Regions from separate parts of the Massilia sp. H6 genome, predicted to be linked through region 3. Evidence: predicted binding sites of a transcription regulator. Region 3 holds the regulator's gene; each other region holds the start of a gene.
The links. The regulator HrcA, encoded in region 3, represses chaperone genes, less so after heat shock. The targets are predictions, from matches to a motif close to TTAGCACTCNNNNNNNNNGAGTGCTAA.
Positions count from the first base shown of each region.

Region 1: rpoH (RNA polymerase sigma factor RpoH) is a predicted target of HrcA. The motif match lies at 5,993-6,019, and genes of this name have one in related genera.
Region 2: groES (co-chaperone GroES) is a predicted target of HrcA. The motif match lies at 4,756-4,782, and genes of this name have one in related genera.

Region 1 covers NZ_CP103371.1:1,147,063-1,157,191, reverse strand. Annotated here, with positions in the region: gene glpK (glycerol kinase GlpK) at 1-170, opposite strand, end outside; RNA gene rnpB (RNase P RNA component class A) at 226-579, opposite strand; gene NRS07_RS05215 (thiamine pyrophosphate-binding protein) at 716-2,419, shown strand; gene NRS07_RS05210 (hypothetical protein) at 2,472-2,672, opposite strand; gene ftsY (signal recognition particle-docking protein FtsY) at 2,926-4,059, shown strand; gene NRS07_RS05200 (cell division ATP-binding protein FtsE) at 4,065-4,739, shown strand; gene ftsX (permease-like cell division protein FtsX) at 4,736-5,671, shown strand; gene rpoH (RNA polymerase sigma factor RpoH) at 6,140-7,030, shown strand; gene NRS07_RS05185 (hypothetical protein) at 7,234-7,380, opposite strand; gene NRS07_RS05180 (hypothetical protein) at 7,400-8,119, opposite strand; gene NRS07_RS05175 (TonB family protein) at 8,518-9,819, opposite strand; gene yghU (glutathione-dependent disulfide-bond oxidoreductase) at 9,926-10,129, shown strand, end outside.
Region 2 covers NZ_CP103371.1:3,565,453-3,575,581, reverse strand. Annotated here, with positions in the region: gene NRS07_RS16125 (alpha-glucosidase family protein) at 1-508, shown strand, start outside; gene NRS07_RS16120 (hypothetical protein) at 582-1,016, opposite strand; gene NRS07_RS16115 (hypothetical protein) at 1,013-1,483, opposite strand; gene NRS07_RS16110 (YdeI family protein) at 1,550-2,113, opposite strand; gene NRS07_RS16105 (hypothetical protein) at 2,156-2,581, opposite strand; gene groL (chaperonin GroEL) at 2,679-4,325, opposite strand; gene groES (co-chaperone GroES) at 4,380-4,670, opposite strand; gene NRS07_RS16090 (hypothetical protein) at 5,032-5,316, shown strand; gene NRS07_RS16085 (cell division protein ZapA) at 5,313-5,624, shown strand; RNA gene ssrS (6S RNA) at 5,669-5,850, shown strand; gene NRS07_RS16075 (EVE domain-containing protein) at 5,927-6,397, shown strand; gene NRS07_RS16070 (sulfite exporter TauE/SafE family protein) at 6,397-7,200, shown strand; gene NRS07_RS16065 (hypothetical protein) at 7,249-7,824, opposite strand; gene NRS07_RS16060 (hypothetical protein) at 7,821-8,690, opposite strand; gene NRS07_RS16055 (molybdopterin cofactor-binding domain-containing protein) at 8,829-10,129, opposite strand, start outside.
Region 3 covers NZ_CP103371.1:4,099,312-4,109,440, forward strand. Annotated here, with positions in the region: gene NRS07_RS18375 (barstar family protein) at 1-151, opposite strand, end outside; gene dapB (4-hydroxy-tetrahydrodipicolinate reductase) at 153-962, opposite strand; gene NRS07_RS18385 (outer membrane protein assembly factor BamE) at 973-1,581, opposite strand; gene fur (ferric iron uptake transcriptional regulator) at 1,660-2,100, shown strand; gene hrcA (heat-inducible transcriptional repressor HrcA) at 2,120-3,136, opposite strand; gene NRS07_RS18400 (HAD family hydrolase) at 3,206-3,919, opposite strand; gene NRS07_RS18405 (hypothetical protein) at 4,122-4,712, shown strand; gene NRS07_RS18410 (hypothetical protein) at 4,732-5,373, shown strand; gene rsmA (16S rRNA (adenine(1518)-N(6)/adenine(1519)-N(6))-dimethyltransferase RsmA) at 5,582-6,349, opposite strand; gene pdxA (4-hydroxythreonine-4-phosphate dehydrogenase PdxA) at 6,389-7,462, opposite strand; gene NRS07_RS18425 (peptidylprolyl isomerase) at 7,467-8,870, opposite strand; gene NRS07_RS18430 (LPS-assembly protein LptD) at 8,948-10,129, opposite strand, start outside.

The DNA of each region.
Region 1 (10,129 bases), 1.3 Mb from region 3:
GCAAGCTGGGTGCGCCAGATGTCGAGCGCGTCGTGCTCGACCCATCCGGGGCGGGGAAAATGCTGGGGATATTCCTGCTGGCTGCAGGCGACCGGATGGCCCTGGCGGTCGAACACGATCGCGCGCGAACTGGTGGTGCCCTGGTCGAGGGCCAGGATGTATTTCTGCATCGTTGACCCCACGGGCTGACCAGCTCGGGACACGTTCTGGCGAACTGCAAATTCAGTGTAAAGCAGGCCGATAGGCCGGATTCTGTGTAGCGGTTTCCCTTGCGAGTTGCCGCTTGGACAGCCATTCCTCTAGGCGCTGAATTACTCCAGCGCTCAAGCTTCCTACCCGCACGCTCCGCGAGCAACATCAACGCGTGCCTATTTGGAATTGCTCCGAGTGGAGGTTACCGCGTTTCACCGTAACTTAATACGCTCGTCTCTGTGGCCCTGTTCCTCGCCTTATACCACCGTCGCTTGCGCGTGGCGGCTTTCAGCGGACGGCCGTTAACCGTCACCCTGCTCTATGGAGTCCGGACCTTCCTCCCGCCAGTACCCGAAGGTACCGGCCAGCGGCTGCCTGGCCTGCTTCACGGGGGCATTGTAACCGATCGGGACGGCCCGCCCGGCGTCGCGTTTTCTGAAACTTCGTGTCGCCATTTCAAAAGCCCCAACGCAGAGGCTGGCATAAAATCATCCGTTACCCAACCAGCAAGGATGACCGAACCATGACGCACCCTTCCCGCACCGGCGGCCAGATCCTGGTCGATGCACTCGCGATCCACGGCGTCGATACCGCCTTCGGCGTACCCGGCGAGAGCTATCTCGACGTGCTCGATGCGCTGCACGACTCCAGCATCCGCTTCGTGATCAACCGGCAGGAAGGCGGCGCGGCGTTCATGGCCGAGAGCTACGGCAAACTCACCGGCAAGCCGGGCATCTGCTTCGTCACCCGCGGCCCGGGCGCGACCAATGCCTCGATCGGGGTGCACACGGCCTACCAGGATTCGACCCCGATGATCCTGTTCATCGGCCAGGTGGGCAACGACTTCATCGACCGCGAAGCCTTCCAGGAAATCGACTACCGCCGCATGTTCGGCGAGATGGCCAAGTGGGTGGCCCAGATCGACCGTGCCGACCGTATTCCGGAATACCTGGCGCGCGCCTTCCAGGTGGCCACCAGCGGCCGCCCCGGTCCGGTGGTGCTGGCCCTGCCGGAAGACATGCTGATCACCGAAGCGGCGGTGGCCGACACCCGCGCCTACCAGCCGGTGCAGGCCGCGCCCTCGCAGGCGCAGATCGACACGCTGCGCGCGCTGCTGGCGCAAAGCCAGCGTCCGATGCTGCTGCTGGGCGGCGGCACCTGGAACGCGCAGGCCTGCGCCGACCTGGCGCGCTTTGCCCAGGCCAATCACCTGCCGGTGGGCTGCAGCTTCCGCTTCCAGGACCTGATGGACAACGCGCATCCGAACTATATCGGCGACGTCGGCATCGGCATCAACCCGAAGCTGGCGGCGCGCGTAGCCGACGCGGACCTGCTCATCGCCATTGGCCCGCGCCTGGGCGAAATGACCACCGGCGGCTATACGCTGCTGGCCGCCCCGGTGCCGCGCCAGCGCCTGGTGCATATCCACGCCGACCCGGAAGAACTGGGCAGCGTCTACCAGGCCGAGTTGATGATCGCCAGCGGCGCGCCGCAGGCCTGCGCGATGCTGGCCGCGATGGAGCCGGTCGATGCCGCGGCATGGAAGGATAGCGTGGAGACAGCCAAGGCCGAACTGGCCGCCTTCCAGGCGCAGCCGCCCTTGCTGCGCGACGGCGGCGCGCCGCTCGACCTGTGGCAGGTGGTGCAAGACCTGATGGCCGCGTTGCCGCGCGACGCCATCATTACCAACGGTGCCGGCAACTACGCCTCGTGGGCGCACCGCTTCTATCGCTATGGCGGCATGCGCACCCAGCTTGCGCCCACCAATGGCGCGATGGGGTATGGCGTGCCGTCCGGCGTCGCGGCCAAGATCGTGCACCCGGAACGCACCGTGGTGACCTTCGCCGGCGATGGCGAATTCATGATGAGCGGGCAGGAACTGGCGACCGCGGTGCAGTACCGGGCCGGGGTGGTGATCCTGGTCTTCAATAACAACATGTTCGGCACCATCCGCATGCACCAGGAAAAAACCTATCCGGGCCGGGTGTCGGGCACCAGCTTGCACAATCCGGATTTTGCCCTGCTTGCGCGCGCCTATGGCGGCCACGGCGAGGTGGTCGAGACCACGGCGCAATTCGCGCCGGCCCTGCAGCGCGCGCTGGCCCATGCGAACGAGCACCAGCTGCCGGCCGTGATAGAACTGCGCTACGACGGCAATCTGATTACGCCGAATGCGACGCTGGAGAGCATGCGCGAGGCGGCGCAAGCGGCACAGGCCGGGCGCTGATTTAAAAGTTACAATCTTTAAAGCGACGATCCTGGAGCCGCGACTATCGCGACTATCGCGGCTCCAGGCCCAGCTCGGCTGGCAGCGGGATCGGTTTGTCGAAGAAGCTGACCGGCTCGCCCGATGGATTGGTGAAGAACAGGGCCACCAGCGCGATGAAGACCCACACGATAATATTGCGCAAGGTGGCAGCGCGGCCATCCAGGGCATTGTCGCCATAGATCAGACGCTTGAGAAAGTTCGTGAGTTTCACGGCACCCCCGTCGTTGATGAAGCCTGATGTACTCGCTGCGCTCAATGTAGCGCAACTCGCCGTCGGATTCCAGACACGCACGGTTGAGCAGCTTGCCGGTTTCAGCGCCCGCGCCACAAAAAATGCATATCGAACAGCTTTACCGGGCGTTCCTGGCACTTGAGGGAAAATCTTGCTGCTCTGGTAAAATATTCGCACATTTTTTCATCGCCGGAATCCTCCGGCATGCGCGCAGGAATCGCTACCCCCCACTATGTTTAGTTTCTTCAAAAGAAAGAAGCCGGAGACCCAGGTTCCCGAGCCGACCGTCGACGCCGCGCCCGCTTCCGCTCCAGCCCCTGTTTCACCAGCATCACCCCCCGCGCCTGCGGCTGCGGCGCCGATGTTCGTGCCCGGCGCGCTCGACGCCCGCCCGTTCGCCCCTGCCCCGCAGGACATCGCCGAACTGTTCCCGGAAACGGCCGAACGCCCGACCACCGAGCAGGAGCGAAAACAGTCCTGGATGACACGCCTGAAGGCCGGGCTGTCCAAGACGTCGAGCAACCTGTCGCTGCTGTTCGTCGGCGCGCGCATCGACGAAGACCTGTACGAAGAACTCGAATCGGCGCTGCTGATGGCGGACGCCGGCATGGACGCCACCGACTTTCTGCTGAGCTCCCTGCGGCGCAAGGTCAAGGAAGACAAGCTGGTCGATGCCGCCGCCGTCAAGGTCGCGCTCAAGCAGCTCATGATCGAGCTCTTGATGCCGCTGCAAAAGCCGCTCGAGCTCGGCCGCCACGACCCGCTCGTGATGATGATCTCGGGCGTCAACGGCGCCGGCAAGACCACCACCATCGGCAAGCTGGCCAAGCACATGCAGCGCTTCGACCAGTCGGTACTGCTGGCCGCGGGCGATACCTTCCGCGCCGCCGCGCGCGAGCAGCTGATGGTCTGGGGCCAGCGCAACAACGTCACCGTGATCTCGCAAGCCTCGGGCGACCCGGCCGCCGTGGCGTTCGACGCGGTCCAGTCGGGCAAGGCGCGCGGCACCGACGTGGTCATGGTCGATACGGCCGGCCGCCTGCCGACCCAGCTGCACCTGATGGAAGAACTCAAGAAGATCAAGCGCGTGATCGGCAAGGGCATGGAGGGCGCCCCGCACGAACTGCTCCTGGTCATCGATGGCAACACCGGACAGAACGCGCTGGCGCAGGTCAAGGCCTTCGACGACGCGCTGCAGCTCACCGGCCTGGTGATCACCAAGCTCGATGGTACCGCCAAGGGCGGCGTGCTGGCCGCGATCGCGCGTACCCGGCCGGTACCGGTGTATTTCATCGGCGTTGGCGAGAAGCTCGACGACCTGCAGCCTTTCGATGCCGAAGAATTCGTCGAAGCGCTGCTGGGATAAGACCGATGATCGAATTCCAGTCCGTCTCCAAGCAGTACTCCACCGATGCGTTCGCGCTGCGCGACGTCACCATCAATATCGCCAAGGGCGAACTGGTCTACCTGGCCGGCCCGTCCGGCGCCGGCAAGTCGACCCTGATGAAGATGGTGGCCGCGGTCGAACGTCCCACCAGCGGCATCGTCACCGTCAATGGCCAGGACATCGGCCGCATCAAGAAAGCCGGCATTCCCTTCCTGCGCCGTAACCTGGGGCTGATCTTCCAGCACCAGCGCCTGCTCAACGACCGCAATATCCTGGCCAACGTGATGCTGCCGCTGCTGGTCACCGGCGCCCACCGGACGCAGGCCGAGGGCCGCGCCCGCGCCGCGCTCGACAAGGTCGGACTACTCGAGCGCACCAGGGCACTGCCGCTGGAACTGTCCGGCGGCGAGCAGCAGCGCGTGGCGATTGCGCGCGCCATCGTCAACCGCCCGCAGATCATCCTGGCCGACGAGCCGACCGCGAACCTCGACCGCGCCGCGGCCGACCGCGTGCTCGACGCGCTGCGCGCCTTTAACGCCGTTGGCGTCACTTGCGTGATCTCGACCCACGACGAAGAGGTGCTCGACGCCGCCGGACGCGTGATCCGCCTCGAACATGGCATGCTGGTCGATGCCGGGCACACTGGAGGTGCGGCATGAGCCCGTGGATCCGCCAGCATCGTTTCGCGCTGCGCTCCGCGCTCTCGAGCGTGCGCAAGTCGCCCGGCAGTTTCCTGTTCAATGTGCTGGTCGTGGCGCTGGCGCTGACCCTGCCCTTCGCCGGCATTACCCTGCTCGATAACGTGCGGCCGCTGTCGCAGCAGCTGTCGGTCGATCCGGAAGTGAGCCTGTTCATGCAGCTCGATGCCCCGCGCGAGCAGGCCGCCGCGCTGGCGCCGCAGATTGGCAGCATTGCCGCCGCCAACGTCGGCGGCAACGGCAAGGTGTCGGTCAACTTCGTGGCGCGCGAGGAGGCACTGGCCGGGCTGAAGGAAAAGAGCGGCCTGAGCGGCGTGCTCGATACCCTCGGCGAAAATCCGCTGCCCGACAGCTATGTGCTCAAGCTCGACGGTTTTTCGGCCGGCGCCGGCGCCGGCGGAGTCGACGCCATGGTCGAGCAGCTGCGCGCGCTGCCCGGCGTCGACACGGTGCAGGTCGACTCGGCCTGGGTCAAGCGCCTGGCCGCGCTGCTGGGCATCCTGCGGCTGGCGCTACTGCTGCTGGCCGTCACCCTGGGTATCGTGGTGATCGCGGTGGTGTTCAACACCATCCGCCTGCAGGTGCTGACGCAGAAAGAAGAGATCACGGTGTCCAAGCTGCTGGGCGCGACCGATAACTTCATTCACCGCCCGTTTTATTACACCGGCGCCCTGCTCGGCCTGTCCGCCGGCGCGGTGGCGCTCGGCGTGGTCATGCTGGGGCTGGCACCACTGAACGGGGCAATTGCCGAATTTGCCAGGCTGTATGCCTCTGAATTCCAGCTGGCGCCGCTCGGCGCGCTGGAAGCCAGCGCTCTGCTGGCCATCAGCGCCAGCCTGGGCTTGATCGGTGCCATGCTGTCGGTGCAGCGTCACCTGGCGCGCGTGCAGTAGCCAATAGTGCTGCGTGGGCGGTAGATCTGCCCACGCAGGCGCTTACGCTTACGTTTTCTTTTACGGCTTAGCCGCCCATCCCTACGCGCAGACGCGCCCTGCTCCTACAGGGCTTGCGCGCCTTACGTGCGCCATTCAACAGAAGCCGATAACTAGCCCCTTTAATCTGTCTTTTGGGATTTTCCAGCACACTCGCGTTCACATTTGAGCCGCATCAACAAAACAGCAAGCGTCTGCTCTACAGTTAAAACACTGTCTTTTTTGATTCCATAGAGCAATACTTTAGCCAAACTTAATCGACTTCCAGAAACCGATGGTCGTCTGGCACTCTCTGTGGGAGAGTGCTAATATATGGTTTGATACGAGCGAAAATCAAGTAAAGCATCCAGAAACAGGCAGTGATTGAGTGTACCGAGACATGTGTCCGTGACACCTTGGATGCAGTAAGACTACTACGAGGAAACTAATATGTCCGCACAATCCGCATTGGTTCCCACCGGCAGCCGTGCCCTGGAACTGGGGTTTACTGGCACTCTCGGCAATATTGATGCTTATATCTCGGCCGTCAATCGCCTGCCGATGCTGACCCACGAAGAAGAACAATCGCTGGCAAGGCGGCTGCGCGACGATAACGACCTGGACGCGGCGCAAAAACTGGTGCTGTCGCACCTGCGCCTGGTGGTGTCGATTGCCCGCGGCTACCTCGGCTATGGCCTGCCGCACGCTGACCTGATTCAAGAAGGCAATATTGGCCTGATGAAGGCGGTCAAGCGTTTCGACCCGAACCAGGGCGTGCGCCTCGTGTCGTACGCGATGCACTGGATCAAGGCCGAGATGCATGAATACATCTTGAAGAACTGGCGCCTGGTCAAGGTCGCAACGACGAAGGCGCAGCGCAAGCTGTTCTTCAACCTGCGCAGCAACAAGGTGGGCCTCGATGCGATGACGCCTACCCAGGTCGACGACCTGGCCAAGATGCTCGACGTCAAGCGCGAAGAAGTGATCGAGATGGAAACCCGCCTGTCGGGCCGCGACATCGCCCTCGAGTCGCCCACCGACGACGACGACGACAAGTTCGCCCCGATCGCCTACCTGTCTTCTGACAAGCAGGAGCCGACCAAGGTGCTGGAAGCCGAGGCCGTCACCCGCCTGCAGTCCGAAGGCCTGGAAACCGCGCTGGGCAAGCTCGATCCGCGTTCGCGCCGCATCATCGAAGCGCGCTGGCTGGCCAACGACGACGGCTCCGGCGCCACGCTGCACACGCTGGCCGAAGAGTTCGGCGTGTCGGCCGAGCGTATCCGCCAGATCGAATCGGCGGCGCTCAAGAAGATGAAGGGTGCGTTGACGGCGTTCGTCTAACGCCAGTAACCGCATCGCGCAAAAAACCCGCTTCGGCGGGTTTTTTTATGGGCGCGGCAAATCCTGCCATCAGCGCTGGGCCAGTAGCGTGACGAACTCGCCGGTATCCGCCGTGCTCGACAACATGTGCGCCAGCAGCGCCGCTTATTGACACATAGACCATTAACTGAGCCTAGAAAGCGCTGGCGTAGAAGCCCGGATAATCACGCAACATCGATGACGATGCCATCGCGACGGCAACCAGGCTGGTTTGCCACGACCCGTCCAAGGCGCCGATGCGCCCTTTCGCCAGGCGCCTGCTGCTCGACCTCGACATTGCCCTGGGCAAAACCGTCATGGGCGAATGACATGGCGCAGCAATGGACAAGCTTATTCGACCAGGCTGCCGTTCAGGGTGTAGCTGATACGGGCATCGTCAGACCAGGCGTTGTCGCCCAACTCCACCACGTTCTTGTCTTTGGCTGCCTGCACTAGACGACGGTTGCCGTCCTCGACCGTCACAGTGTCGTACTTGCTCGACGGCGCATCAAGTTTCGTGATCTCGAGCTCCTTGCATATATCGAAGCCGAACATGTTCACAGCCCCGACAAGCGCGCGAAACTTGAATCCTTCTCCCTTCGCCATTTCCATTTGTGCCTCGCAGCTTAGGCGCAGATCGCCCATACGCCGGACACCGCCTGGCAGGCCGGGGGAGCGCACTTGCACTAATGGATGATTGAATTCACCTTTTGGGAAGTTTCTGTTTACAACGACTAATGCATCGCTGCTTTTCCCCAAGTTGTCTTGTCCAAGCACGAAAGTGTTATTCGAAAGCATAGTCACCGGAATACGACGATCCGCGCGGACGATCACGACTTGATTTTCCCCCTGGTCTACATCAACTTTCGGCAGGCGAAAGCTTAACGTGGCTCCCGGTGCCTTCTTTGGCCCGCGCTTGTCGAACACGTGCTTGCCTTTCTCTAACAACTGCAAGCTCCAGGCCATGGGCTTGGCTTGGGCGGAATCAGATTTGTGACTGACTTCGAAGCCGTCACCGGCACAGGCGCTACCGGCGACAGCAAATAGAAACAAGAACGAACGGATGTACACAGTGACTCCTCACTAGAAAAGGTGGCACAAATTAACATCTTGATCGTTGAGGTAGGGGAAAATGCGATAAGCGGTGCAATACGTGGCTCGAACGGCAAACAACAAATGATGGGCCGCTCCTGGCCGAAACCGCCCAGACGCGTGAACGCAGATTGTCAAACGAAAAGCTCTGCCGTTGGCGGCCAACTGGTATCGTCCCAAAGCAGGCGCACGATATTGAGTTCGTCAGTTATTCACAGCGGTTCAGACTTGGCGCTTCGCTGATCTGATTCGAAAGTTAATCCAATATGTTCTTCTTCTTTTTTACAACAACAGTCTGCTCTTGAGTCGGCTTGGGGGCTGGTGGTGGCGCCACTGCATAGAAAAGCCAAGAAACTCTTGTTCCACCAGCCGCCACATCAAAGCCGTGGCGCCATTTCCAACTTCGCCGCGCACATCCGGCCACGCAGTTCCAGCTGGGCTTCCGACATTCCAGCAGCGGACGGGGTCTCCGGCGCTTGTCGCGACTGCCTGTATCTGAGCACCGCCCCGCAGTCGCCGATTTCCGCGCCTTGCCGGAACACCGCCGCCGCCAGCCCATCATCGCCGCGCTTTTCCAGCAGCAGGCCATATTGGTAGTAGGCGGCCCCGTAACGCGACCGCATGGCCTTCTGGTACAGCTTGGCGACCTCGTCTTCACTGGCCGTGGCGGCGCGTCCGGCCTCGATTAAGCTACCCAGCGCGGTTTCGGCCCTCCCCTCGCTGCGTCCCAGCGCCTTGCGGTACAGGGCGCCTGCCTGCGCGTCGTCCTGGGGGTTGCCAAGGCCCAGCTCGAAGCTGCGGCCGAGATAGTAGATGCCCTGGGGGTAATCCTGGGCTGCGGCGCGTGCGATCCACGCCGCTGCAGCCACGCGCTCCTCGTCGGCGCGCGCGCCTTCCATCAGCTGCAGGCCCAGCCTTACCTGTGCGGCCGGTAGTCCACCCTCGGCAGCTTTCGTCAGCCAGTCTCGCGCTTTCTCGATGTCTACTTCCCCGGCCGTCCCGAACCGATAAAAATGTGCCAGGTTTGCCTGCGCCCAGCCGTGTCCCTGCTCTGCCGCTTTCGCGTACCAGTAGGCGGCTTGTTTGGGGTCGCGCACCATGCCGGCGCCACGGTTGTACAGTACGCCGAGGTTGTTCTGCGCGATGGCATTGCCGTTTTGCGCCGCCAAGCGGTACCAGCTTGCGGCCCGCGCCAGGTCGGCCTTGACGTAGGTGCCGTTCTCGTACCACGCCCCCAATCTGTTTTGCGCCACCGGGTCTCCCGATGCCGCCAGTGCCCTGGTGCTGGCCAGCTGGGCCTGGCCATCTGCTGCCGCGCTCTTGGCAGCGCCAGGTATCCAGACGTATTGCGTCTTGAGCCATCCGGTCGGCGTGTCGTTGGTGGCAAGTACCGCATGGAAGACACAGTGGCGAATGTTCGCCAGCGCTGCCTCGTCGAGATCCGCCCTGCCGCTGGACACCAGCACGCGCGCATCGGTGACCCGGCCGCGCTCGCCGATCTGCATTTCCACGGTCGTCTTGCCCGCCGCACGCTGCGCCAGTGCGGCAGCAGGGTAGTCGGGACGTGGGCAGGCATTCAGGTCGATCGCCACGACCTGCTGCGCGCTCTGCAGGCGGGCGGCGACTGCGGGCGTAGGGAGAATGGCAGCGGCAGCCAGGAAAAGGAGAGCGATTTTCATGCCATCAATGTACCCTTCTTGCAGCGCTACATTTACTCGGATTGTCACTGACGCGCGGACAGCGCGGATAGAATGGACCTTTCATCCGGCACAACAAGGAACCCCCATGACCGACAAATCGACCTATGTCCCGCCCAAGGTATGGACGCCACCTACCACTTCCGGTGGCAAGTTTGCCAGCATCAACCGCCCTGTCGCCGGCCCCACCCATGAGGCCGAACTCCCGGTAGGAAAGCATCCGCTGCAGCTGTATTCGCTGGGCACGCCCAATGGCGTGAAGGTGACGATCATGCTCGAAGAGCTGATCGCG
Region 2 (10,129 bases), 530 kb from region 3:
GGAAGAAGCCGACGTGCCTTTCGAGCTGCTGCAAGACCCGTATGGCATCACCTTCTGGCCCGAGTTCAAGGGACGCGACGGCTGCCGCACCCCGATGCCGTGGCAGGCGGATGCGCCGCAGGCCGGCTTTACCAGCGGCCAGCCCTGGCTGCCGGTGGCCGCGCCGCACGCGGCGGTCGCGGTCGACCGCCAGGAAAGCGATCCGGCTTCGCCACTGAACTTTGCGCGCCGCTTTATTGCGTGGCGCCGCACGATGCCGCAACTGACCCGCGGCGACATCGTGTTCTTCGATGCGCCGGAACCGGTACTGGCGCTGCGCCGCGACGCCGACGGCATGGACAGCGTGCTGGCCGCCTTCAACCTGGGGCCCGACCCGGTCAGCTTCGACTGGGCGCCGAGTGCGCACGCCAGTGCACTGGACAGCTTCGGCCTGCCGGGCAGCGCCGCGGGTGGCCGCGTGACCCTGCCGCCTTACGGCGCCTGGTTCGGCAGCATTCCTGCCGCCTAGTCGGCGATCGGCCGGGGGGGCGGCCCAAGCCCACCGGCCGACATCGGCGCCGCCCGAGCAAACGGGCAGTTCATCATGGAGCTACTGTCGAAGGCTTGACGATGTGACGCGGCCTGGGTTTCCAGGTGCTCCAGAGTATCAGCCATAGCAAGGCCACCTGTACCGGCAGGCGCAGCCACAGGGCCCATAGCGGCACCCCGAACAATTCCGGATTCTGCAGCATGTACACGTGCACGGGCGTCACGGCCAGCGTCAGCAGGAACAGGCCGATCCCCGCGGCCCGGCGGGTCGACGGCAATACGATGCCGGCCGCGCCCAGCAGCTCGAAGGCGCCGCTCACCAGCACCGCCGCCACCGGCCACGGGATATAGGGTGGAACAATACTGGCTTCGATATCGGTGGCGACAAAGTGCAGGATGCCGCCGACGAAGAACCACACGAATACGAACGACAAGCCGGCCAGTTGGCGCTTGCTGGACTGGCCGATGAGCTGCGCCAGGCGGGTCAATCCGCGCTCTTCAAGTCCACGCGCTTGATATCGCGCCGCCATTCCTGCAGCGTGCGCAGGGTATCGGTTTCGGTGTCTTCCACCAGGATGTCGTCGCCCTGCAGCGCCACCAGGAAGCTCTCGCCGCGGCGCACCTCGTTGGCGCGGTTTTCGACAAAACTGAGCTGGTAGTACTTGCGGCCATTGATTTCGCGCGGCTCGGGATCGTCCTCGATGACAGCGCCGTGCGCCTTGCCCTTCGAGCGCTTTTCGATCTGCGCCGACCTGGCCTTGAGTTCGGGCACTGCCAGCAGGGCGATCATCGCCTGCTCCCTGGTGCGGGTGGGCGCCTGCTTGGCCGTGGCCGGGGCAGCAGCCGGCTTGGGCGCCTCGGGTTCGCTGCGCTTGCAGCCGCCGAGCGCCAGGGCCGCGGCCAGCGAGATGGCCAGCAGGGCTAGGTAAGGACGGGGTGCGGCGCGTGTGAACATGGAAGGCCTCGTTGGGTGAGGGGGCAGTCTAAACCATGCGTGTTTTTCCGGCAATATGAGCGCGCCCTACGCGAGCCGATCGCCGGCCGCGCAGGCCGCGATGAAGCCAGCCAGCCGCGCCGTGCGGGTCTGCTCCTTGCGCGCGCTGGTAACCCAGTGCAGGATGGCGTTCCGGTAGCCAGGCGGAAGCGCCTGGAAATAGTCCCAGGCCGCGCGATTGCGCTGGAAGGCTGCGCGTTCGTCGGGCGCGAGCTGGGCGGCCTCTTTTTTTTCTGGCGCATGCACGACGGGTTTGGCCGCCATGCGCAAGGCAAACGCCGCTTCGCCGGCCGCCAGCATCTTGCCTTCGGCGCGCAGCCGGTCGATCCTGGCGATGTCTTCCGTGCTCCAGGCCGATGCCGGCCGGCGCGGCGTGAAACGGATCACGTAGCTGTCGTCGTCGATGCGCTTGCGGCGGCCGTCGATCCAGCCAAAGCACAGCGCTTCGTCGACCGATTCCGGAAACGACAGGCAGGGCTGGGCGCTGCCGGGCTTGTAAAAACCGACCAGCAGCTCGGTGGCGGTGGTGGCGTTGGCTGCGAGCCAGCTGCGAAAGGCCGGGGCGTCGGTGAAGAATGTCGGGCGGATCATGAAGGTGAAGGTGGTGGTGATACCAGCGAGGCTGTCATTCGGTCAGCGCACGCTCAGCTGCAAGCCGTTTGCTTCGCACCAGCCGCGCAAGGCCGCCACCGTGCGTTGATCGCGGAACGCATGCCAGCGCTCGCGCAGGCCACGCTCGTCGACCAGTTTGCCAAAATGGCGGTAGGCAGCCTGGCGCTCGAACATTCGTCGGACGTGGTCGTATTGTTCGGGCATCTCGGCCTGGACGAAGTCGAACACCACTACCTGTCCCAGGTCGAGGCTGCACGAGCCGGGCACCCGGGTGTAGCGGTCCGAGGTGGCGATATTTTCCGGCAGGGGCTGCGCGTCGGGATCGATGCCGCCGGCGCGCACGTACACGCTGCCCGTGTCGAGGCCAACCCATGCCCGCGCACCATGCTCTGGGTCGCTCACCAGCAGTACGGCGTCTTCCAGTTCGTTGACATCCACAGTCGTCATGCATCCTCCAAGAAGTAGAAAAGCCTGCGAGGCGTGAACCAGGCAGGCTTTTGGGGCAGGACTGGAAGGCGCCGCCAGGGCGGCGCCTTCCGGCACATTACATCATGCCGTCCATGCCGCCCATGCCGCCCATGCCACCCATGCCGCCCATGCCGCCGGCTGGCTTGTCTTCGGCCAGTTCCGACACCATGCAATCGGTGGTGAGCATCAGGCCGGCGATCGACGCTGCATTTTGCAGTGCCGAGCGGGTGACCTTGGCTGGATCGAGCACGCCCATTTCGACCATGTCGCCGTAGGTGCCGTTGGCAGCGTTGTAACCGTAGTTGCCGGTACCGGCGATCACGGCTGCGACCACGACCGACGGCTCATCGCCGGCGTTCTGGACGATCATGCGCAGCGGCTCTTCCATGGCGCGCAGGACGATCTTGATGCCAGCGTCCTGGTCAGGGTTGTCGCCCTGGACGTTGATCGACGAACGCGCGCGCAGCAGGGCAACGCCGCCGCCTGGCACGATGCCTTCTTCCACGGCAGCGCGGGTGGCGTGCAGTGCGTCTTCGACGCGGGCCTTCTTCTCTTTCATCTCGACTTCGGTGGCTGCACCGACGCGGATCACGGCAACGCCGCCGGCCAGCTTGGCCACGCGCTCTTGCAGCTTTTCGCGGTCGTAGTCCGAGGTCGCTTCTTCGATCTGGATACGCACCATCTTGACGCGTGCCTCGATCGTTTCAGCGGCGCCGGCGCCGTCGATGATGATGGTGTTTTCCTTGCCCACTTCGACGCGCTTGGCCTGGCCCAGTTCAGCCAGCGTGACCTTTTCCAGGGTCAGGCCGACTTCTTCGGCGATGACCTGGCCGCCGGTCAAGACAGCGATGTCTTCCAGCATGGCCTTGCGGCGGTCGCCGAAGCCCGGTGCCTTGACGGCGACGGTCTTGAGGATGCCGCGGATGTTGTTGACCACCAGGGTCGCCAGCGCTTCGCCTTCGATGTCTTCGGCGACGATCACCAGCGGACGGCCGGCTTTCGCGACTTGCTCCAGGATCGGCAGCAGGTCACGGATGTTCGAGATCTTCTTGTCGCACAGCAGGATGAACGGGTTCTCGTGAACGGCGACCTGCTTGTCCGGGTTGTTGATGAAGTAAGGCGACAGGTAGCCGCGGTCGAACTGCATGCCTTCCACGATATCGAGTTCGTCGTTCAGCGACTTGCCGTCTTCGACGGTGATGACGCCTTCCTTGCCGACCTTGTCCATCGCTTCAGCGATACGCTCGCCGATCGAGTAGTCGGAGTTGGCCGAGATCGCGCCGACCTGGGCGATTTCTTTGGTGGTGGTGCATGGACGGGCGATCTTGGCCAGCTCTTCGACGGTGGCAGCAACTGCCTTGTCGATGCCGCGCTTGAGGTCCATCGGGTTCATGCCGGCGGCAACGAACTTCATGCCTTCGCGCACGATGGCTTGTGCCAGCACGGTCGCGGTGGTGGTGCCGTCACCGGCGTTGTCGCTGGTCTTGGAAGCGACTTCCTTGACCATCTGCGCGCCCATGTTCATGAGCTTGTCCTTGAGTTCGATCTCTTTCGCGACCGAGACGCCATCCTTGGTCACGGTCGGCGAGCCGAACGAGCGCTCCAGCACGACGTTGCGGCCTTTCGGGCCCAGGGTGACTTTGACTGCATTGGCCAGGATGTTGACGCCTTCGACCATTTTGGCGCGCGCTGCGTCGCCGAAGATTACTTCTTTAGCTGCCATGTGTATTTCTCCGAATGATTTCGTGAATGGATTGCGGGGGAAATGCGGGAACGATTACAGGGCCACGACGGCCATGATGTCTTCTTCGCGCATGACCAGCAGCTCCTGGCCATCGACCTTGACGGCCTGGCCCGAGTACTTGCCGAACAGGACGCGGTCGCCGACTTTCACTTCGAGCGCGCGCAGCTGGCCGTTGTCCTGCACCTTGCCGTTGCCGACGGCGAGGATTTCGCCCTGGTCCGGCTTCTCGGCGGCTGCATCAGGGATGATCAGGCCGGACGCGGTCTTGGTTTCCTGGTCGAGACGCTTCACGATTACGCGATCGTGCAAAGGACGAAGGTTCATGCAAAACTCCTTGTTTTTCAGTGGTTTGACTAGCTACTCGGCGCCGCCGCCTGTCGGCGTCGGCTGGAATTGGTAACTGCGGTTGTTAGCACTCTCTACCAACGAGTGCTAACGAGAGCTAATTATAGGGACGATAACCCCCTATTTCAAGACTCAATGTGGCAGGGGCAGGGGACTTATTTGTGAAACCGCAATAATCCGGGAACTATGCCCCTCCGGTGTGTGGTGTCGCAGACAACAGCCCGGCAGGGTACACTGCATGGCGCGCTGTTGCCGCGCGCATCGCGCCAGTCCTTTTGCCCGCGCCCCGGCTGCGCGCAATACGGTTGACTGAAAAACCTTCTCAGACCTATAGTGTTGAATGATTTCCGAATTCCAAGACCTCTCCGACAAAATCGACAGGCTCGCCCAATTGACCCAGTCATTGCGTGCCGAGAACTACCTGCTGCGCCAGGCCAACAGCCTGCTGAGCGCCGAGAACCTCAGCTTCAAGGAGCGCATGCTGCTGGCCCAGAGCCGCGTCGAAGCCCTGCTCGAGCAGTTCCCGGCACCAGAGGCGCAGGCCGCTGACGCCGACGGCGCTGCGCCCGACGCTCCACAAGCGAGCTCCGCGCAGGCTCCCCACGACAGCGAGGCCACCCAATGATCCATCTCGATTGCACCATCATGGGCCAGTCGTATCGGCTGGCCTGTCGCGATGGCGAAGAGCGCACGCTGCGCGAGGCCGTCCATTACCTCGACGGTAAGATGTGCGCGCTGCGCGACTCGGGCAAGGTCAAGGGAACCGACCGTATCGCCGTGATGGCGGCGCTGAGCGTCGCCGCCGAATTCCTGTCAGTGAAGTCGCCCCAGGGGCCGTTGTCGGACATGTCGATCCTGGAAGTCAAGCAGAAACTCGAAGTGATGCACACGGTGCTCGACGGCGCGCTGGCGCCGCAGGAAAATCTCGGCTGAGCCTGAATTCGTTTGACTTCGCAGTCCATCGTAGTAAACTGGCGTCTACCCTGCGGTGTTCGAGATTTGCCATATATTCCTTGAACCATTCTTTCGCATAGGTTGTGGAACAATGCTTGGTGGGCGCGATCGTCACTAGTTTGACGAACCCGAAATTGAGCTGACTGCGACCACCTTGAGCCTTTTGGTTCGGGATGCCGGCAATAACGGCACAGGCGGGGCACTACATACGAGCGGTTGCGCACCTTGGTACGCAGCCGTTTTTTTTTGTGCGCCCGGCGCATTGGTTCTATGGAGGCGCGGTGCGCTATTGGTTGATGAAATCCGAGCCTGACGAAGTCAGTTTCGATGACGTGCTGGCCGCGCCGGCAAGCACCGTGGCATGGTACGGCGTACGTAACTACCAGGCCCGCAACTTCATGCGCGACGCGATGTCGGTCGGCGACGGCATCCTGTTCTATCACTCCAGCTGCGCGCTGCCGGGCGTGGCGGGCTTGGCCGAAGTGGCGAGCAGCCCGTATCCGGACGCGACCCAGTTCGACGCCGCCTCGCGCTACCACGATCCCAAGGCGACCCCCGAGCAGCCGCGCTGGATCTCGGTCGATGTGCGCGCGGTCGAGGCCGGACGCTACCTGCCGCTGGCCGAACTGCGCACCTATCCGGCACTCGAAGACATGGAATTGCTGCGCAAGGGCAGCCGGCTGTCGATCTCGCCGGTCACGAGCGCGCAGTGGAACACCATCGTCGCCCTGTCAAGAGAAGGGAAGCGCTGATGGACATCGGCCTGATCCTGGCGCTGCTGGCGATGGGAACGTTCGGAGGCTTCGCGGCCGGCTTGCTCGGCATCGGCGGCGGCATGGTGCTGGTGCCCTTTATCACGATGATCTTCACCGCGCGCGGTTTCTCCCCCGAACTGACGATCCACATGGCGATCGCCACCTCGCTGGCCACCATCTTGTTTACCTCGCTGTCGTCGGTGCGCGCCCACCACCAGCATGGCGCGGTGCTGTGGCCGGTGGTCAGGCAGCTCGCGCCCGGCATCTTGCTGGGCTCCTGGATCGGGCCCTGGATCGGCAAGCAGATGCAGGCCCCGGTGCTGGCGCTGTTCTTCGGCGTGTTCGTCGCCTTTTCGGCGACCCAGATGCTGATCGGGAAAAAGCCGGCGGCCGCGCGCGCGCTGCCGGGCGCGCCGGGCATGTTCGCGGCGGGCGGCGTGATCGGCACCCTGTCGGGCATCGTGGGGGCGGGCGGCGGCTTCGTGTCGGTGCCCTTCATGACCTGGTGCGGCGTACGCATTCAGAATGCGGTGGCCACCAGCGCCGCGCTGGGCTTTCCGATCGCGCTGTCGGGCACCATCTCGAACGTCTATCACGGCTGGGGCGAGACCGGGCTGCCGGCGTATTCGCTCGGCTTCGTCTACCTGCCGGCACTGGCGATCATCGCGCTGGCCAGCGTGACCATGGCGCCGCTCGGCGCGCGCACCGCGCACAAGATGCCGGTGCGCCGGCTGCAGAAGATCTTTGCGGTGATCCTGTATGCGCTGGCGGCCTACATGTTCTGGAAAGCCGTGAACTGACAATGCACCGGAGCCTCACCGGCCGTCCGGCCGGTGAGGCGATGGCTGCTAGCGCGCCGCGATCGTGGCGCCGGCGCACTCGCTGGAAAGTCCCGCCGCCATCTGGTGCACCATGTGGTTGAAGGCGTAGTTCAGCGCGGTGACGTGTTCCGAGTTCGCGTTCATCATATTGCTCTTGCTGCCGCTGGCGCGGAACTTGCGCGTACGGCTGCCCGATGGCGACACCAGCGTGACGTCCGCCGCCACCATGCCGTTGATGCGCATGTGGCCCAGCCAGGTGTAGGCACGGATCAGGCGCACGTCGAGATTGAGCGCACCCGCTACCGGCGCGCTGCTGCGCCCGACCGTGTAGCCATAGGCCTTGAGCGATTCCAGCCCGGTGCCGACCCATGCTTGCGGCGCATCGGTGGCCACCGGCGAATCGGCGCCAATGCCGCCCTTCGAAAAGCGCTCGTCGCTGATGCCCAGGATATTGAGCTTGCAGGCGTCCTTGCGCAATGCGGGCGTGGCGTCGCTGACGCTTGCGTCGAACACCAGCGGCGTCTTTTCCTGGGCGGCCAGCGCGGGCAGGGCGCCCAGGGCGAATGCCGACGATGCCGCGGCAATAAGGATGTGCTTGTTCATTGCGGCAGTCCTCCGGTGGTGGTGTGCGGCAGCGAATACAGTGTGCCGTCGGTGTGGCGCACGATGGCGCGGTTGGCGCCGTCCTCGAGTGCCGGTCCCTTGACCGCAACGTTGACCGGCGTCCCGAGCGCCGTCAGCGCAAGCTGCGGTCCCGGCGCAGCGTCGGCGGCGCCTGCGGCGAGGTCCATGCGCAGCATCTTCAGGATTTGCACGACGCTCTCCCGTGCAGCCTCGCGGTAGCGCGCGCCGTCCTTGTCGGCCCACAGTGCAAGGGACTCTGCCTCGCCGGCGCCCACCGGCGCCGACTGGTAGAAATAGGTGTTCTTGAAGACCGGGTCTTCCTTGCCCGACTGGTTGAGCTGGACCTGGGTCGCTACACTCAAGCGGCTGAAGTCGGGCGAGAACGTATACGAGGTGGTGCCGAGCATCAGTCCCTGGCCTTCCGGGAGCGCCTTGCGCTGCGCCTCGGCTTCGGCATGCAGCAGGTTTTGTGCGGCATGCTCGATGGCGCCGAAACGCAGGGTCTTCTCTTCGCGCAGGCTGCTTTCCAGGGAACCAGCGAACAGCGAGCGGAAGTTGAAATCGTCCACCGAGGCATAGAAGGGCGCTAGCGTACCTTGCAGTTTGTTCTGGCGCACCTCGCCGATCTTCGAATCGATGATGGCAGCGATCAAGCCCCCACCCATTGCGGCGCTGGCACCGGCCGCCGGAGCGCGCACCACGATTTCATCCTGGGCCAGTGCGTGCACCACCCGGACCTGCGCCAGCTTGTCGCGTGCCGCGGCATCGAGCGGTATGCGCGTCGGCGCCGCGCAGCCGGCCAGGCCGAGCGCAACCGCGCCGGCCACCATTGTCTTCTTCAGCATGTTGCTCCCTAGTCGTTGTCGTTGGCCTGCCGCATCAGGCAGGCGCCGCCATTCTAAACGCGCAGACGGCCTGTCAAGACAGCTGCGGGGTGCAAAAGCATCAAGTCATGCGGCATGGGTAGCAGCGCGCCGTCAGCCCTATCCGGCATGGGTGCGCATGCGCGCCCGATCCAGCGGCAGGTCGCGCACCCGCACGCCCACGGCATCGGCCACCGCATTGGCCAGCGCCGCGGCGGCCGGGCCTTGCGCGGCTTCGCCGGTACCGAGATATGGCTGGCCGGGGCGGTCCAGCAGGTGCACCTCGACCCGGTCCGGCACGCCTTTGAAGCGCAGGATCGGATAGCTCGCCCAGTCCTGCGTGAGCACCCGGCTGGCGTCGAAGCGCACGCCTTCGAGCAGGGTCCAGCTGCACGCCTGGAGAATGCCGCCCTCGATCTGGTTGCGCACCCCGTCCGGGCTGACGATCTCGCCGCAGTCGACGGCGGCGACCGCGCGCGTGATGCGTACCAGGCCGGTGTCGAGCACCACCTCGACCTCCAGCGCGATCGCGCAGTAGGCGGCCAGGTTCTTGTAGCGGGCGAAGGCGAAGCCGCGGCCACGCCGGGCCGTCTTCTGGTAGCCGTCCCAGCCGAATCTGGCGGCCGCCAGCCGCACCGTCTCGATCGCGCGTGCATCCTGCAGGTGGCGCAGGCGGAAGGCTACCGGGTCGGCCCTGGCGGCGCGCGCCAGTTCGTCCATGAAGCTCTCGATGGCGAACACATTGCAGTAGGCGCCGAGCGAACGCAGGGCCGAGGTGCGCACTGGCCCGGCCGCCTGGAAGCGGTGGGTCACGCGCGCGTTCGGCAGCGTGTAATACGGAATGGCGTTGCGGTCGCCGCCGCCCTGCGGCTGCGGGATCGCTTGCGGCGGCGGCGGCGTGAACGGCCGTGCCAGGTGGGTGGCCGCCAGCAGGTTGCCGGCCTTGCCGGGACGCGTATTGTGCGGCTGGCTCCAGACCTCGTATTGCCAGTCGACGATCTTGCCGGCTGCGTCCAGCGTGGCCTGCACCTCGGCCAGCATCGCCGGGCCGTAGGGCTCCCAGCAATGCTCTTCCTCGCGCATCCACTGCACCCGCACCGGGCTGCCGGGAAAGGCGCGCGCCAGCAGCACCGCGTCGGCCGCGGCGTCGTCGGCGCCGTTATGGCCATAGCAGCCGGAGCCCTCCATGTGGACGCAGCGGATCGCTTCCTCGGGCGCCCCGAGCAGTTCGGCCAGCGCCGCGCGCAGCGGGAACACGCCCTGCGAATGCGTCCAGACGGTATAGCGGCCTTGTTCCAGTTGCGCGACGGCGCAGGATGGGCCGAGCGAGGCATGCAGCTGGAACGGACGCGTATAGCTGGCGCGCAGGGTGGTCCCGGCCGCGCCGGCTGTTCCGCGTGCGAGAACTTGCCGCGGCTGCG
Region 3 (10,129 bases):
TGTTCTCGTCGTCGCGCAGGTAGCTCAGGCAGTCGACCCAGGCATCGATGCTGTCGGCATACGAGTCGGGAAAGCCGAACGCGCGCCGCGATTCGAGGTGAAAGGACGCCTCGTCCACGATCGCCGCGCCATTGAGTTCTGCAGTTGCCATGTCAGCCTTTCAACCCGAGCACATCGTCCATGCCGAACAGGCCGTGGGGTTGGGCCGCCAGGAAGCGCGCCGCGCGCAGGGCGCCGTGGGCGTAGGTCACGCGGCTGCTCGACTTGTGGCTGATCTCGATGCGTTCGCCGGTTCCCAGGAACAGCACGGTATGGTCGCCCACCACGTCGCCCCCGCGCACGGTGGCAAAGCCGATGGTGGATGGATCGCGCTCGCCGGTCACGCCTTCGCGGCCGTAGACGGCGCACTGTTTCAGGTCGCGCCCGAGCGCGTCGGCGATGACTTCTCCCATCTTCAGGGCGGTGCCGGAGGGCGCGTCGACCTTGTGCCGGTGATGCGCCTCGACAATCTCGATGTCATAGCCTTCGCTGAAGCTTTTTGCCGCCATCTCGAGCAGCTTGAGCGTGACGTTCACACCCACGCTCATGTTCGGCGCCAGCACCACGCCGACCTTACCGGCCGCCAGGCGAATCGCGGCCTTGCCTGCATCGTCGAAGCCGGTGGTGCCGATCACCATCTGCACCCCATTGGCGGCGCAGTAGTCGAGGTGGCGCAGCGTGCCTTCCGGGCGGGTAAAGTCGATCAGCACATCGGCATTGTGCAATGCCGCCGCGAAGTCGGACTCGATCAGCACGCCGGTGGGCTGGCCGGCAAAAGCGCCGGCGTCCTGGCCGATCGATGGCGAACCGGCGACGTCCAGCGCGCCGACCAGCGTAGCGTCGGGCGCGGCTGAAATAGCCTGGACCAGCATGCGGCCCATGCGGCCGCTGGCGCCGGCGACGGCGATGTTCAGGGTCGTCATGGCGGCTCGCTTACTGGACGACGGGGGCGCCGCCAACCTTGACCGGTTCGACCGGACGGGTTGCCTGCTTGGCCTTGGTGCTGACCTTGGCCGGACCGGCGATGCGGTCGATGTACTCGCGCTCGGTTGGCAGGTTGCCGCCTTCGAAGCGCTCGACCTTGTCATCCTTGAAGAAGACGGTAACGCGGCTGGTGGTCAGTTCGCCATTGCCGCGCGCCAGGTAGAACGGATAGTCCCAGCGCTCGGCGTGGAACATGTCGGTCAGCAGCGGCGAGCCGAGAATAAAGCGCACCTGCTCCTTGGTCTGACCTTGCTTGAGCTGGTCCAGCATCTCTTGCGAGACGAAATTACCCTGCTGGATGTCTGGGCGGTAAGGCGAGAATACCCACATGAATTTCTGCAGCTTGCTGGCCTGCACCGTCTGCGCGCCGGCATTGGCGGCGGCCGCCGATTTTTGTGCGTCGGCGGCAAGTGCAGCCGAGTCCGTGCTCACCGGCGGCGCCGGGCGCGTCTGGTTGCGCCAGGAGGCGCAGCCCGACAGCAGCAGCGTGCATGCCAGGCCGGCCGCAAGGGCTGCCCGGGCTGGGAATCGACGGAGAACGGCTGGTTTGACGCGCATAGGTAACCTCAAAACGTTTGAGCGGGAGCTCCAAAACGCTATATCATAAAGCACTCCGCCAATATACGAGCAACAAACATGAGCAGCAGCACGAGTAATAATCCGAGCGACCTGAAGGCAAGTGGCCTCAAGGCAACCTTGCCACGCCTGAAAATCCTGGAAATCTTCCAGAACAGCGCCGTGCGGCATTTAACGGCGGAAGATGTCTACAAAATCCTGTTGTCTGACAACATGGACGTCGGCCTGGCCACCGTGTACCGCGTGCTGACCCAGTTCGAACAGGCCGGCCTGCTCAACCGCAATCACTTCGAAACCGGTAAGGCGATCTACGAGCTCAACGCCGGTTCGCACCACGATCACCTGGTCTGTCTCGATTGCGGGCATGTCGAGGAGTTCTACGACGAAGAGATCGAATCGCGCCAGCACAAGATCGCGGCCGAACGCGGGTACAAGATCGCCGAGCACTCGCTGGCGATTTATGGCAACTGTATCAAGGTAGGGTGCCCGCGCAAGACCTGAGCCACGGCACGGCGACGGCTCAGGAATGGCTCAGCGCGTTCGATAACAGTTTCGCCGTAATGTCCACGATTGGAATCACCCGCTCGTAGGCCATCCGGGTCGGTCCGATCACGCCCAGGGTGCCGACCACGCGGCCATTGACCTCGTAGGGCGCGGTGACGATGCTCATTTCATCCATCGGCACCAGCTTGGACTCGCCGCCAATGAAGATCTGCACCCCACCCGCCTTGCTCGACATGTCGAGCAGCTGCATCAGGCCGGTTTTCTGTTCGAACATCTCGAACATCTGGCGCAGCGACGTCATGTTGGACGACAGGTCCGATACCGACAGCAGGTTGCGCTCGCCGGAGATCACCATGTCGTCGCCTTCGGCCATTGCTTCACCACCGGTTTCGATCGCCACCGCCATCAGGCGGCCCATGTCGTCGCTCAGCTGGCGCAGTTCGCCGCTCAGGCGCTGGCGTACCTGGTCGAAGGTCAGTCCCGCGAAATTCTGGTTCAGGTAGTTGGCCGACTGGATCAGCTGCGAGGGCGTGTAGTCGGCGTCGGTGAGCAGCAGGCGGTTCTGCACATCGCCGCGCGGGTCGACGATGACCAGCAGGATGCGCTTTTCGGACAGGCGCAGGAATTCGATCTGCTGGAACACCGATTCGCGCCGCGGGCTCTGCACCACGCCGGCGAACTGCGACAGCGAAGAGAGCATCTGGGCGGCATTGGCGATGAGCTTTTGCGGCTGCTGCTGCGGCAACCGCATCTGGTGCGATTCCATTGCGTGCTCGTCGAGGTGCTGCACCGTCAGTAGGGTATCGACGAACAACCGGTAGCCGCGCGGGGTCGGGATGCGGCCGGCCGAGGTGTGGGGGCTGGAGACATAGCCCATCTCTTCGAGGTCGGCCATGATGTTGCGGATCGTGGCGGGCGAAACGTCGAGACCGGAAATCTTCGACAGCGCGCGCGATCCGACCGGCTGGCCGTCGGCGATATAACGCTCGACGAGGGCTTTGAGCAGGGTCTGGGCGCGGGGTTCGAGTTGCATAAATCCAGGAAGGCAGGAAGGCGGAAAGGTCCGCTTCTATTATGCACGCTCCGGCGCGCGCCGCGCCAGTTATCCGTGCTGGCGCTTGAGCCAGTCGAACAGTCCGTCCAGGCTGTTGACCTCGGCATCGGGCCGGACCTCTCCGGCCAGGTGGTTCGGCTGGGCGCTGCGGTTCATCCACACCGCGCGCATGCCCGCGCGCTGGGCGCCATACACGTCAAGCCGCAGATCGTCGCCCACGTACACCGCCTCGCTGGGGTCGATGGCAAGCTGGCGACAAGCTTCCAGGAAAATTGCCGCATGCGGTTTGGCGACGCCGAAACCCGGCGCCGCGACCGACACCTCGAAATGGCGCGCCAGGCCGATCGTCTGCAAATCGGCATTGCCGTTGGTGACCGAGGCAAGGCGCACCCGGTTCTTCAGGCGCAGCAAGCCGGGCAGTACGTCGTCGAAGGGGATCACCGCGTTGCGCGCGGCGAAGAACTCGGTCATCGCCAGCTCGACCTTGGCGGCGTCTTCGCCGGCCTGCTCGAAGGCCGCGATCAGGCCGGCGCGGCGCAAGGCGCCCAGGTCGAGCTGGAATTCAGGTTTGCGGGCCAGCAGTTCCAGGCGCGCGTGGCGCAGCGTGTCGATCGTGAAATGCTGCGCGACCAGCGGCGCATGTTCGCGCAGCCAGGCAAACAACACTTGTTCGGCCTCGATGATGACGGGGGCGATCGGCCACAAGGTGTCGTCGAGGTCGAACAAAACGGCTTTGGGCCAGGGACGGCGCGGCTGGATCATGGTGGCGTCTGCTCGATGAACGATCCGTTCAGGATAGCGAGCCCGGGGGTAGAAAGCAATGCAGGCTCGCCACTTACAGCTAGATACAAAGGCAAACCGTCCGGCGCCATGCCAAATGGACTAAAATGTTGAGCGATTATTACTCCACCGCGCTTTCCGTGCGCGGTTGTGCATTCCACCAGACCGATTATTTGGAGAAATTATGAAGAGTTCCTACCTGCGTGCCGGTACTGCGCTGGCCTGCGCGCTTGCGCTGTCGGCCTGCGGCGGCAGCGACGGCGACCTCGTACTGGGCGGTTCGTTTTCCGGCGTCACCAAGCCGGGCCTGGTCCTGCAGAACAATGGCGGCTCCGACCTGGCGGTCGCGCCGACGCCCAGCGGTTCGGGAAGCTTTTTTTTCAGCCAGCTGATGGAAACCGATTCCGACTATAACGTCACGGTCAAGAGCATCCCGAGCAATGCCGAGAAATGCGAGATGTTCCGCAACACCGGCAAGGTTGCGTTCAATATCTCGACCGTCGCCGTTGCCTGCACTATCAAGACCCATGCGCTCACCGGCACGGTGTCCGGCCTGACGGGCAGCAACCTGGTGCTGGTCAACGGTGCCGACCGCGTCGCGGTTGCCGCCGGCGCCACCACCTTTGCCATGAGCCGCGTAAACGAAGACGCAAACTATGGCGTTGCCGTCCTGACCCAGCCCGACAACCAGACCTGCACGGTTGCCAATGCCAGCGGCATGATGGGCGCGAACGACGTTACCAACGTGGCCGTCAGCTGCGTCAATCGTCCCTAATTCTCCTGGAGCTTACCCAATGAAGTTTTCCCTGATTCGTCCGGCCGCCGCGCTGGTGCTGGCACTGGGCCTCGCGGCCTGCGGTGGCGGCGACGACGACAATAACTATTCCATCAAGGGCACTGTCGAAGGCCTGGTCTACCCGGGCCTGGTGCTGACGACGAATGGCAAGGACCTTGGCGTGGCGCCGCCGGCCAAGGCCGGCGACCCGGTGCAATTTACCTTCCCCCACCGACTCGGCTACGGCGACGAGTTCAGCATCTCGGTCAAGACCCAGCCGGCGCACCAGAGCTGTGGCGTCAACACGCAAGCCCCACGTAGCGTCTTTGGCACGGGCGGCGAGCTGGCCCAGATCAATGCGCTCTTCGTGTGTGAAGTCAATGCCTATTCCATCGGCGGCAAGATCACCGGCCTGACCAAGGACACCACCGGCCTGGTGTTGACCAATGGCAGCAGCGGCGGGTCGATCACCCCCGTAACCGACCAGGCCAGCGGCGCGGTCATCGAGTATGCGATGCCTTTCAATGTGCCATTTGGCGTGTCGTATGGCGTCACCGTCGTGACCCAGCCAGTTGGTCGCTTCTGCACTGTGTCGAATCCGACCGGCATCATGGGCGACGCCCCGGTGACCAATATCGACGTCAATTGCGTGCCGACCTAAGACATTCACGAAACGCATGACACGTATGCGAAAGGAGAATTGGATTTATATGCTGTAACGCAGCATACTTGCTCCTGTCTCCTCCAGCTCTTCTTAAAAAAGAATTGGACTTCAGCCCGCTTCACAGCGGGCTTTTTTTTTGCCTGCACGCCGGGCTAGCAAGCTGGCGGTCGTGCCATCCGAAGAATTTTACCGTCTGGCAAAATTTTTAGAGCAGATTGGCCAGCGCCACATACTGTTCCAGCCCCACCGCCTCAGGACGCACACTCGGCTCGATGCCGGCTTCGACCAGCTGGGCTTCGGTGAACATGCCGGCCACGCAGTTGCGGATCACCTTGCGACGCTGCGAGAAGGCCTTGGCGACCACTTTTTCCAGCTTGGCGCCGTCGCAGGCGAGCATCTCGCGTTTGGGGACCATGCGCACGATGGCCGAGTCCACCCGCGGCGGCGGATCGAAGGCGGTCGGCGGCACGATGAACATCAGGCTCATGTCGTAGCGCCATTGCAGCATTACCGACAGGCGGCCATAGGCCTTGGTGCCGGGCTCGGCCACCATACGTTCGACCACTTCCTTTTGCAGCATGAAGTGCTGGTCTTCCACCAGCGGTGCAAACTCGGCCAGGTGAAACAGCAGCGGGCTCGAAATGTTGTACGGCAGGTTGCCGACGATACGCAGGCGCTGCCCTTCCGGCACCGGAATCGCGCCGAAATCGAACTTGAGGGCGTCGCCCGAATGCACGGTGAGTTTCTCGCGTGGATAGGCTTTTTCCAGGCGCGCGACCAGATCGCGGTCGAGCTCGACCACATGCATCTGGTCGAGCTGCTTGAGCAGCAGCGCCGTCATGGCGGCCAGCCCCGGGCCGATCTCGACCATGGTTTCGCCGCGCTGCGGCGCAATGGTGTCGATGATGTCGCTCAGGACCATCTTGTCGGTCAGGAAATTCTGACCGAAGCGCTTGCGTGCTACGTGTTTCATGTGTGCTTTCTAGCTTGCTTGATTTGCTTGATTTGCTGGTTATCTGGCCCGGCGGGCGTCGGCCATGCCCATGGCGGCGCGAATGGCTTCGATCATGCTGCCGCAGTCGGCCAGGCCGAGGCCCTGCGCGGCCAGGTCGAGCGCGGTGCCATGGTCGACCGAGGTGCGCACCAGCGGCAGGCCGAGCGTGACGTTGATGCCGCGCCCGAAGGTCGCATGCTTGAGCACCGGCAGGCCCTGGTCGTGGTACATCGCCAGCACGCAGTCGGCGTCTTGCAGGTATTTGGGTTGGAACAGCGTGTCGGCCGGGTAGGGGCCGCGCGCATCGATGCCGCGCGCGCGGGCGCGCTCCAGCACCGGCGTGATGACCTCGATTTCTTCGCGGCCCAGGTAACCGTTTTCGCCCGCGTGCGGGTTCAGGCCGGTGACCAGGATACGCGGCGCGGCGATGCCGAACTTCGATTTCAGGTCGCCATCGACGATGTCGAGCACCTGGGTCAAATTGTCCACCGTCAGGGCGGCCGGCACGTCCTTGAGCGGCAGGTGGGTGGTGGCCAGCGCCACCCGCAAGTAGGGCTGCTCACCGCCCTGCCCGGCCGCCGGCTGGCCGGCCAGCATCATCACCACTTTCGGCGTGCCGGTTTTCTCGGCCAGGTATTCGGTATGGCCGGAGAAGGCGACGCCGGCGTCGTTGATGGTGCTTTTCTGGAGCGGTGCGGTGACGATGCCCTCGAACCAGCCGCACAGGGCTCCTTCGATCGCCAGGTCCAGGGTGGCCAGCACGGCGCGACCGTTGTCCGGGTCGAGCCGGCCCGGCACCACGTGGGCATCGAGTGGCACGTCGATGACGGCCAGCCGCTCCTTGCCGAACTGCGGCAGGCCACTGTTGCGCAGCGCCTGGACCGACAGAGCCGCCAGGCGGATCTCGGGGTCGATCAGGCTGGCCGTGAGCGCCAGGAAGGCGGCGTCGCCCACCAGCACGCAATTGGCGAACTCGCGCAGCGCCCAGGCGGCGCGGATCGAGATCTCGGGACCGATGCCGGCCGGTTCGCCGACGGTGATCGCGAGGATCGGACGATGCGCCGGCGCGCCGTTCGCCTGCGGCATCGCCATGGGTTTAGCCTTCCTCGCGGAACTCGACGTAGGCGCGGTCGCGCACCTGGCGCATCCAGTCTTCCATCGCTTCCTGGGTCTTGCGCTCGCGCAGGATCTGGCGTGCCAGGCTGCGCTCTTTCTGCTGACTCTGGTCTTCGGACTTGCGCTCAATTACGCGCAGCACGTGGAAGCCGAATGGCGACTCGATGACGTCGGACATTTCGCCCGGCTTCAGGCTGGTCAGCGCCTGGTCGAACTCGGGGCCGGCATCGCCCGGCGCCAGCCAGCCCAGGTCACCGCCCTTGGCGGCACTGGCAGGCTCCTGGCTGTGCTGGCGCGCCAGCTCTTCGAAGGTGGCGGCCCCATTGGCGACCTTCTCCTTCAGGTCGAGCAGCTTGCGCTTGACTTCGGCCGCCGTCATGGTCGGCGTCGGCTTCATGAGGATGTGGCTGACGCGGGTTTGCTGGACCACGTTCTTGTCTTCCGCGGCGGCGTCGAGCAGGCTGCGCTTGTCCGCCATGCGCAGGATGTGGAAGCCAACATTGGTCTTGATGATCGACGTGACCTGGCCCGGCTGCAGCTTGCGCAGCTCGGTGGCGAACACTGGCGGCAGGCGGTCCGGGTCGCGCCAGCCGATCTCGCCGCCCTTGAGGGCGTCGGGGGCGTCGGAATAGGTAGCGGCCATCTTGCTGAAGTCGGCGCCGGTGCGCAACTGGCGCGCCACTTCTTCGGCGCGGGCGCGACGTGCGGCGATCTGCTCGGACGAGGCGTTTTCGGGCACGGACACCAGGATCTGCGCCAGGTTCATCTCGACCTTCTCGGCCGCCGCTGCCTTGGACGCCGCCAGATAGGTGTCGATCTCGGCTTCGGAGACCTGGATCTTGGCGTCGACTTCGTGCTCGCGCAGGCGGCTCATCATGATCTCGCTGCGGATGTCGTCGCGGAACTGCGAATACGCCAGGCCCTCTTTCTCCATCTGGTTGCGCATTTCCTGCACCGTCATTTTCTGGCCATCGGCGATGCGGCCGATGGTGGCGTCGAGCGTGCGGTCATCGATGCGCACACCCATTTCCTTGGCCAGCTGGATCTGCGCGCGCTCGACGATCATCGCTTCGACTACCTGGCGCTCCAGGGTGGCCTGGTCCGGCAGCTGCACATTGCGCGCTTTCAGGTTCTGCACGGTCTGGGCGACGCGCTTGCGCACCTCGTTCTTGGTAATGACTTCGTCATTGACCACGACGTGGATCGAATCGATCACCGTGGTGTTGCTTGACGCCGGCGGCAAGAAGCCGCTGCCCGGCTTGGCCGCGGACGCGGCGGGTGCGGCCGCGGCTGGAGCGGCTTGGGCCAGTACCTGGCCCGCGGTCAGTGCGCACAGCAGCGCTGCGGCAAGCGTGGAAACGTGCAAACGGGTGGAACGCGTCATCTGGAAAGCACTCATTCAGGTGAATAATTATTCAAGTAATCCGGCGGGCAGTGTAGCGACTGCCGGTTAAGGCGTCCTTAAGGACGTCCCACATTGGTGTTCAACTGCGTATAACCCGGGACGCTCTTGCTGAAGGTCTCGAGCGCATTGCCCAGGCCCAGGCGCGACAGGCCATTGAGCTCGAGCTGGAAGAAGGCCGAGGTCGAGGTGGTCTGGGCAGCGGTCACGAAACGCTGGCCCCCCATCCGGAACACCCAGCAATCGGCCTTGTACTCGAGACCGATGAGGCTCTCGAGCAGCTTGCCCTTTCCAACTGGCGAGGCGCCCCCCACGCCGTACGAGCGCAGCGCATAGCTCACGCGCCCGACGCCATACCAGCGCGCCGTCAGCGGCCACTGCGCCGAGAAATCGACGTTGCGGAAGCCGTCTCGCTGGTAGCGGTACTCGGCATTGACGACCTTCATCCGGGCCGGCTGCCACTGCATGCTCAGGTTCGAGCTGTACAAACTGCTTCCGGCCGCGTCATATTGTACGCCGCTATCGAAGCTCCAGGTCTCCGAGATGCGGCCCGAGGCCGCCAGCAGCACATCCGAGCGGCTCTGGTGCAGCGGCTCGCCCGGCAGGCGCACGCGCGGCTCTTCGAAATAGATGCGCTGGCCAAAGGCCATGCGCAGGCGCTCGGCGCCGTCCGGCTCGATATAGCGCGACACCAGCGCCGCGGTCAGCTGGTTGGCGTCGGAGACGCGGTCGGGACCGACGAAGCGGTTCTCGCTGAACAGCTGCGCATAATTGAAGCCGGCGCGGCCGGTATCGAAGAGCGGGAACGCATCCTGGTTCTTGTACGGCGTGCGCACGTAGAACAAGCGTGGTTCAAGCGTCTGCGTGATGGCGCGGCCAAACAGCGTGGTATCGCGCTCGAACACCATGCCGCTGTCGAGCGAGAAGGTATTGAGGTGGCGCGAGAGCTTGCGCTCGCCCGTGTAGTTGGCCCGGTCCAGATCGTATTTGCTGGCATGGGCGATCAATTTCGGCGTGATGAAATAACCGGGACGCACCCACGGATAGCTGACCTGGCCGACCACCACGGCGCGGTTGCCGCGCACGAAATCGGGGTGCCAGAAACGCACCGCCTCGGCGTCCAGCGCCCAGTCGAAGCCGGCCACGTCGTAGCGACCCGCATGGAAGTTCACCTGCGGCAGGCGGTCGTAGGGGCGCGGCACTGCCAGGCGCGGATCGGTGGCGGCGGCCGGGTCCTGCAG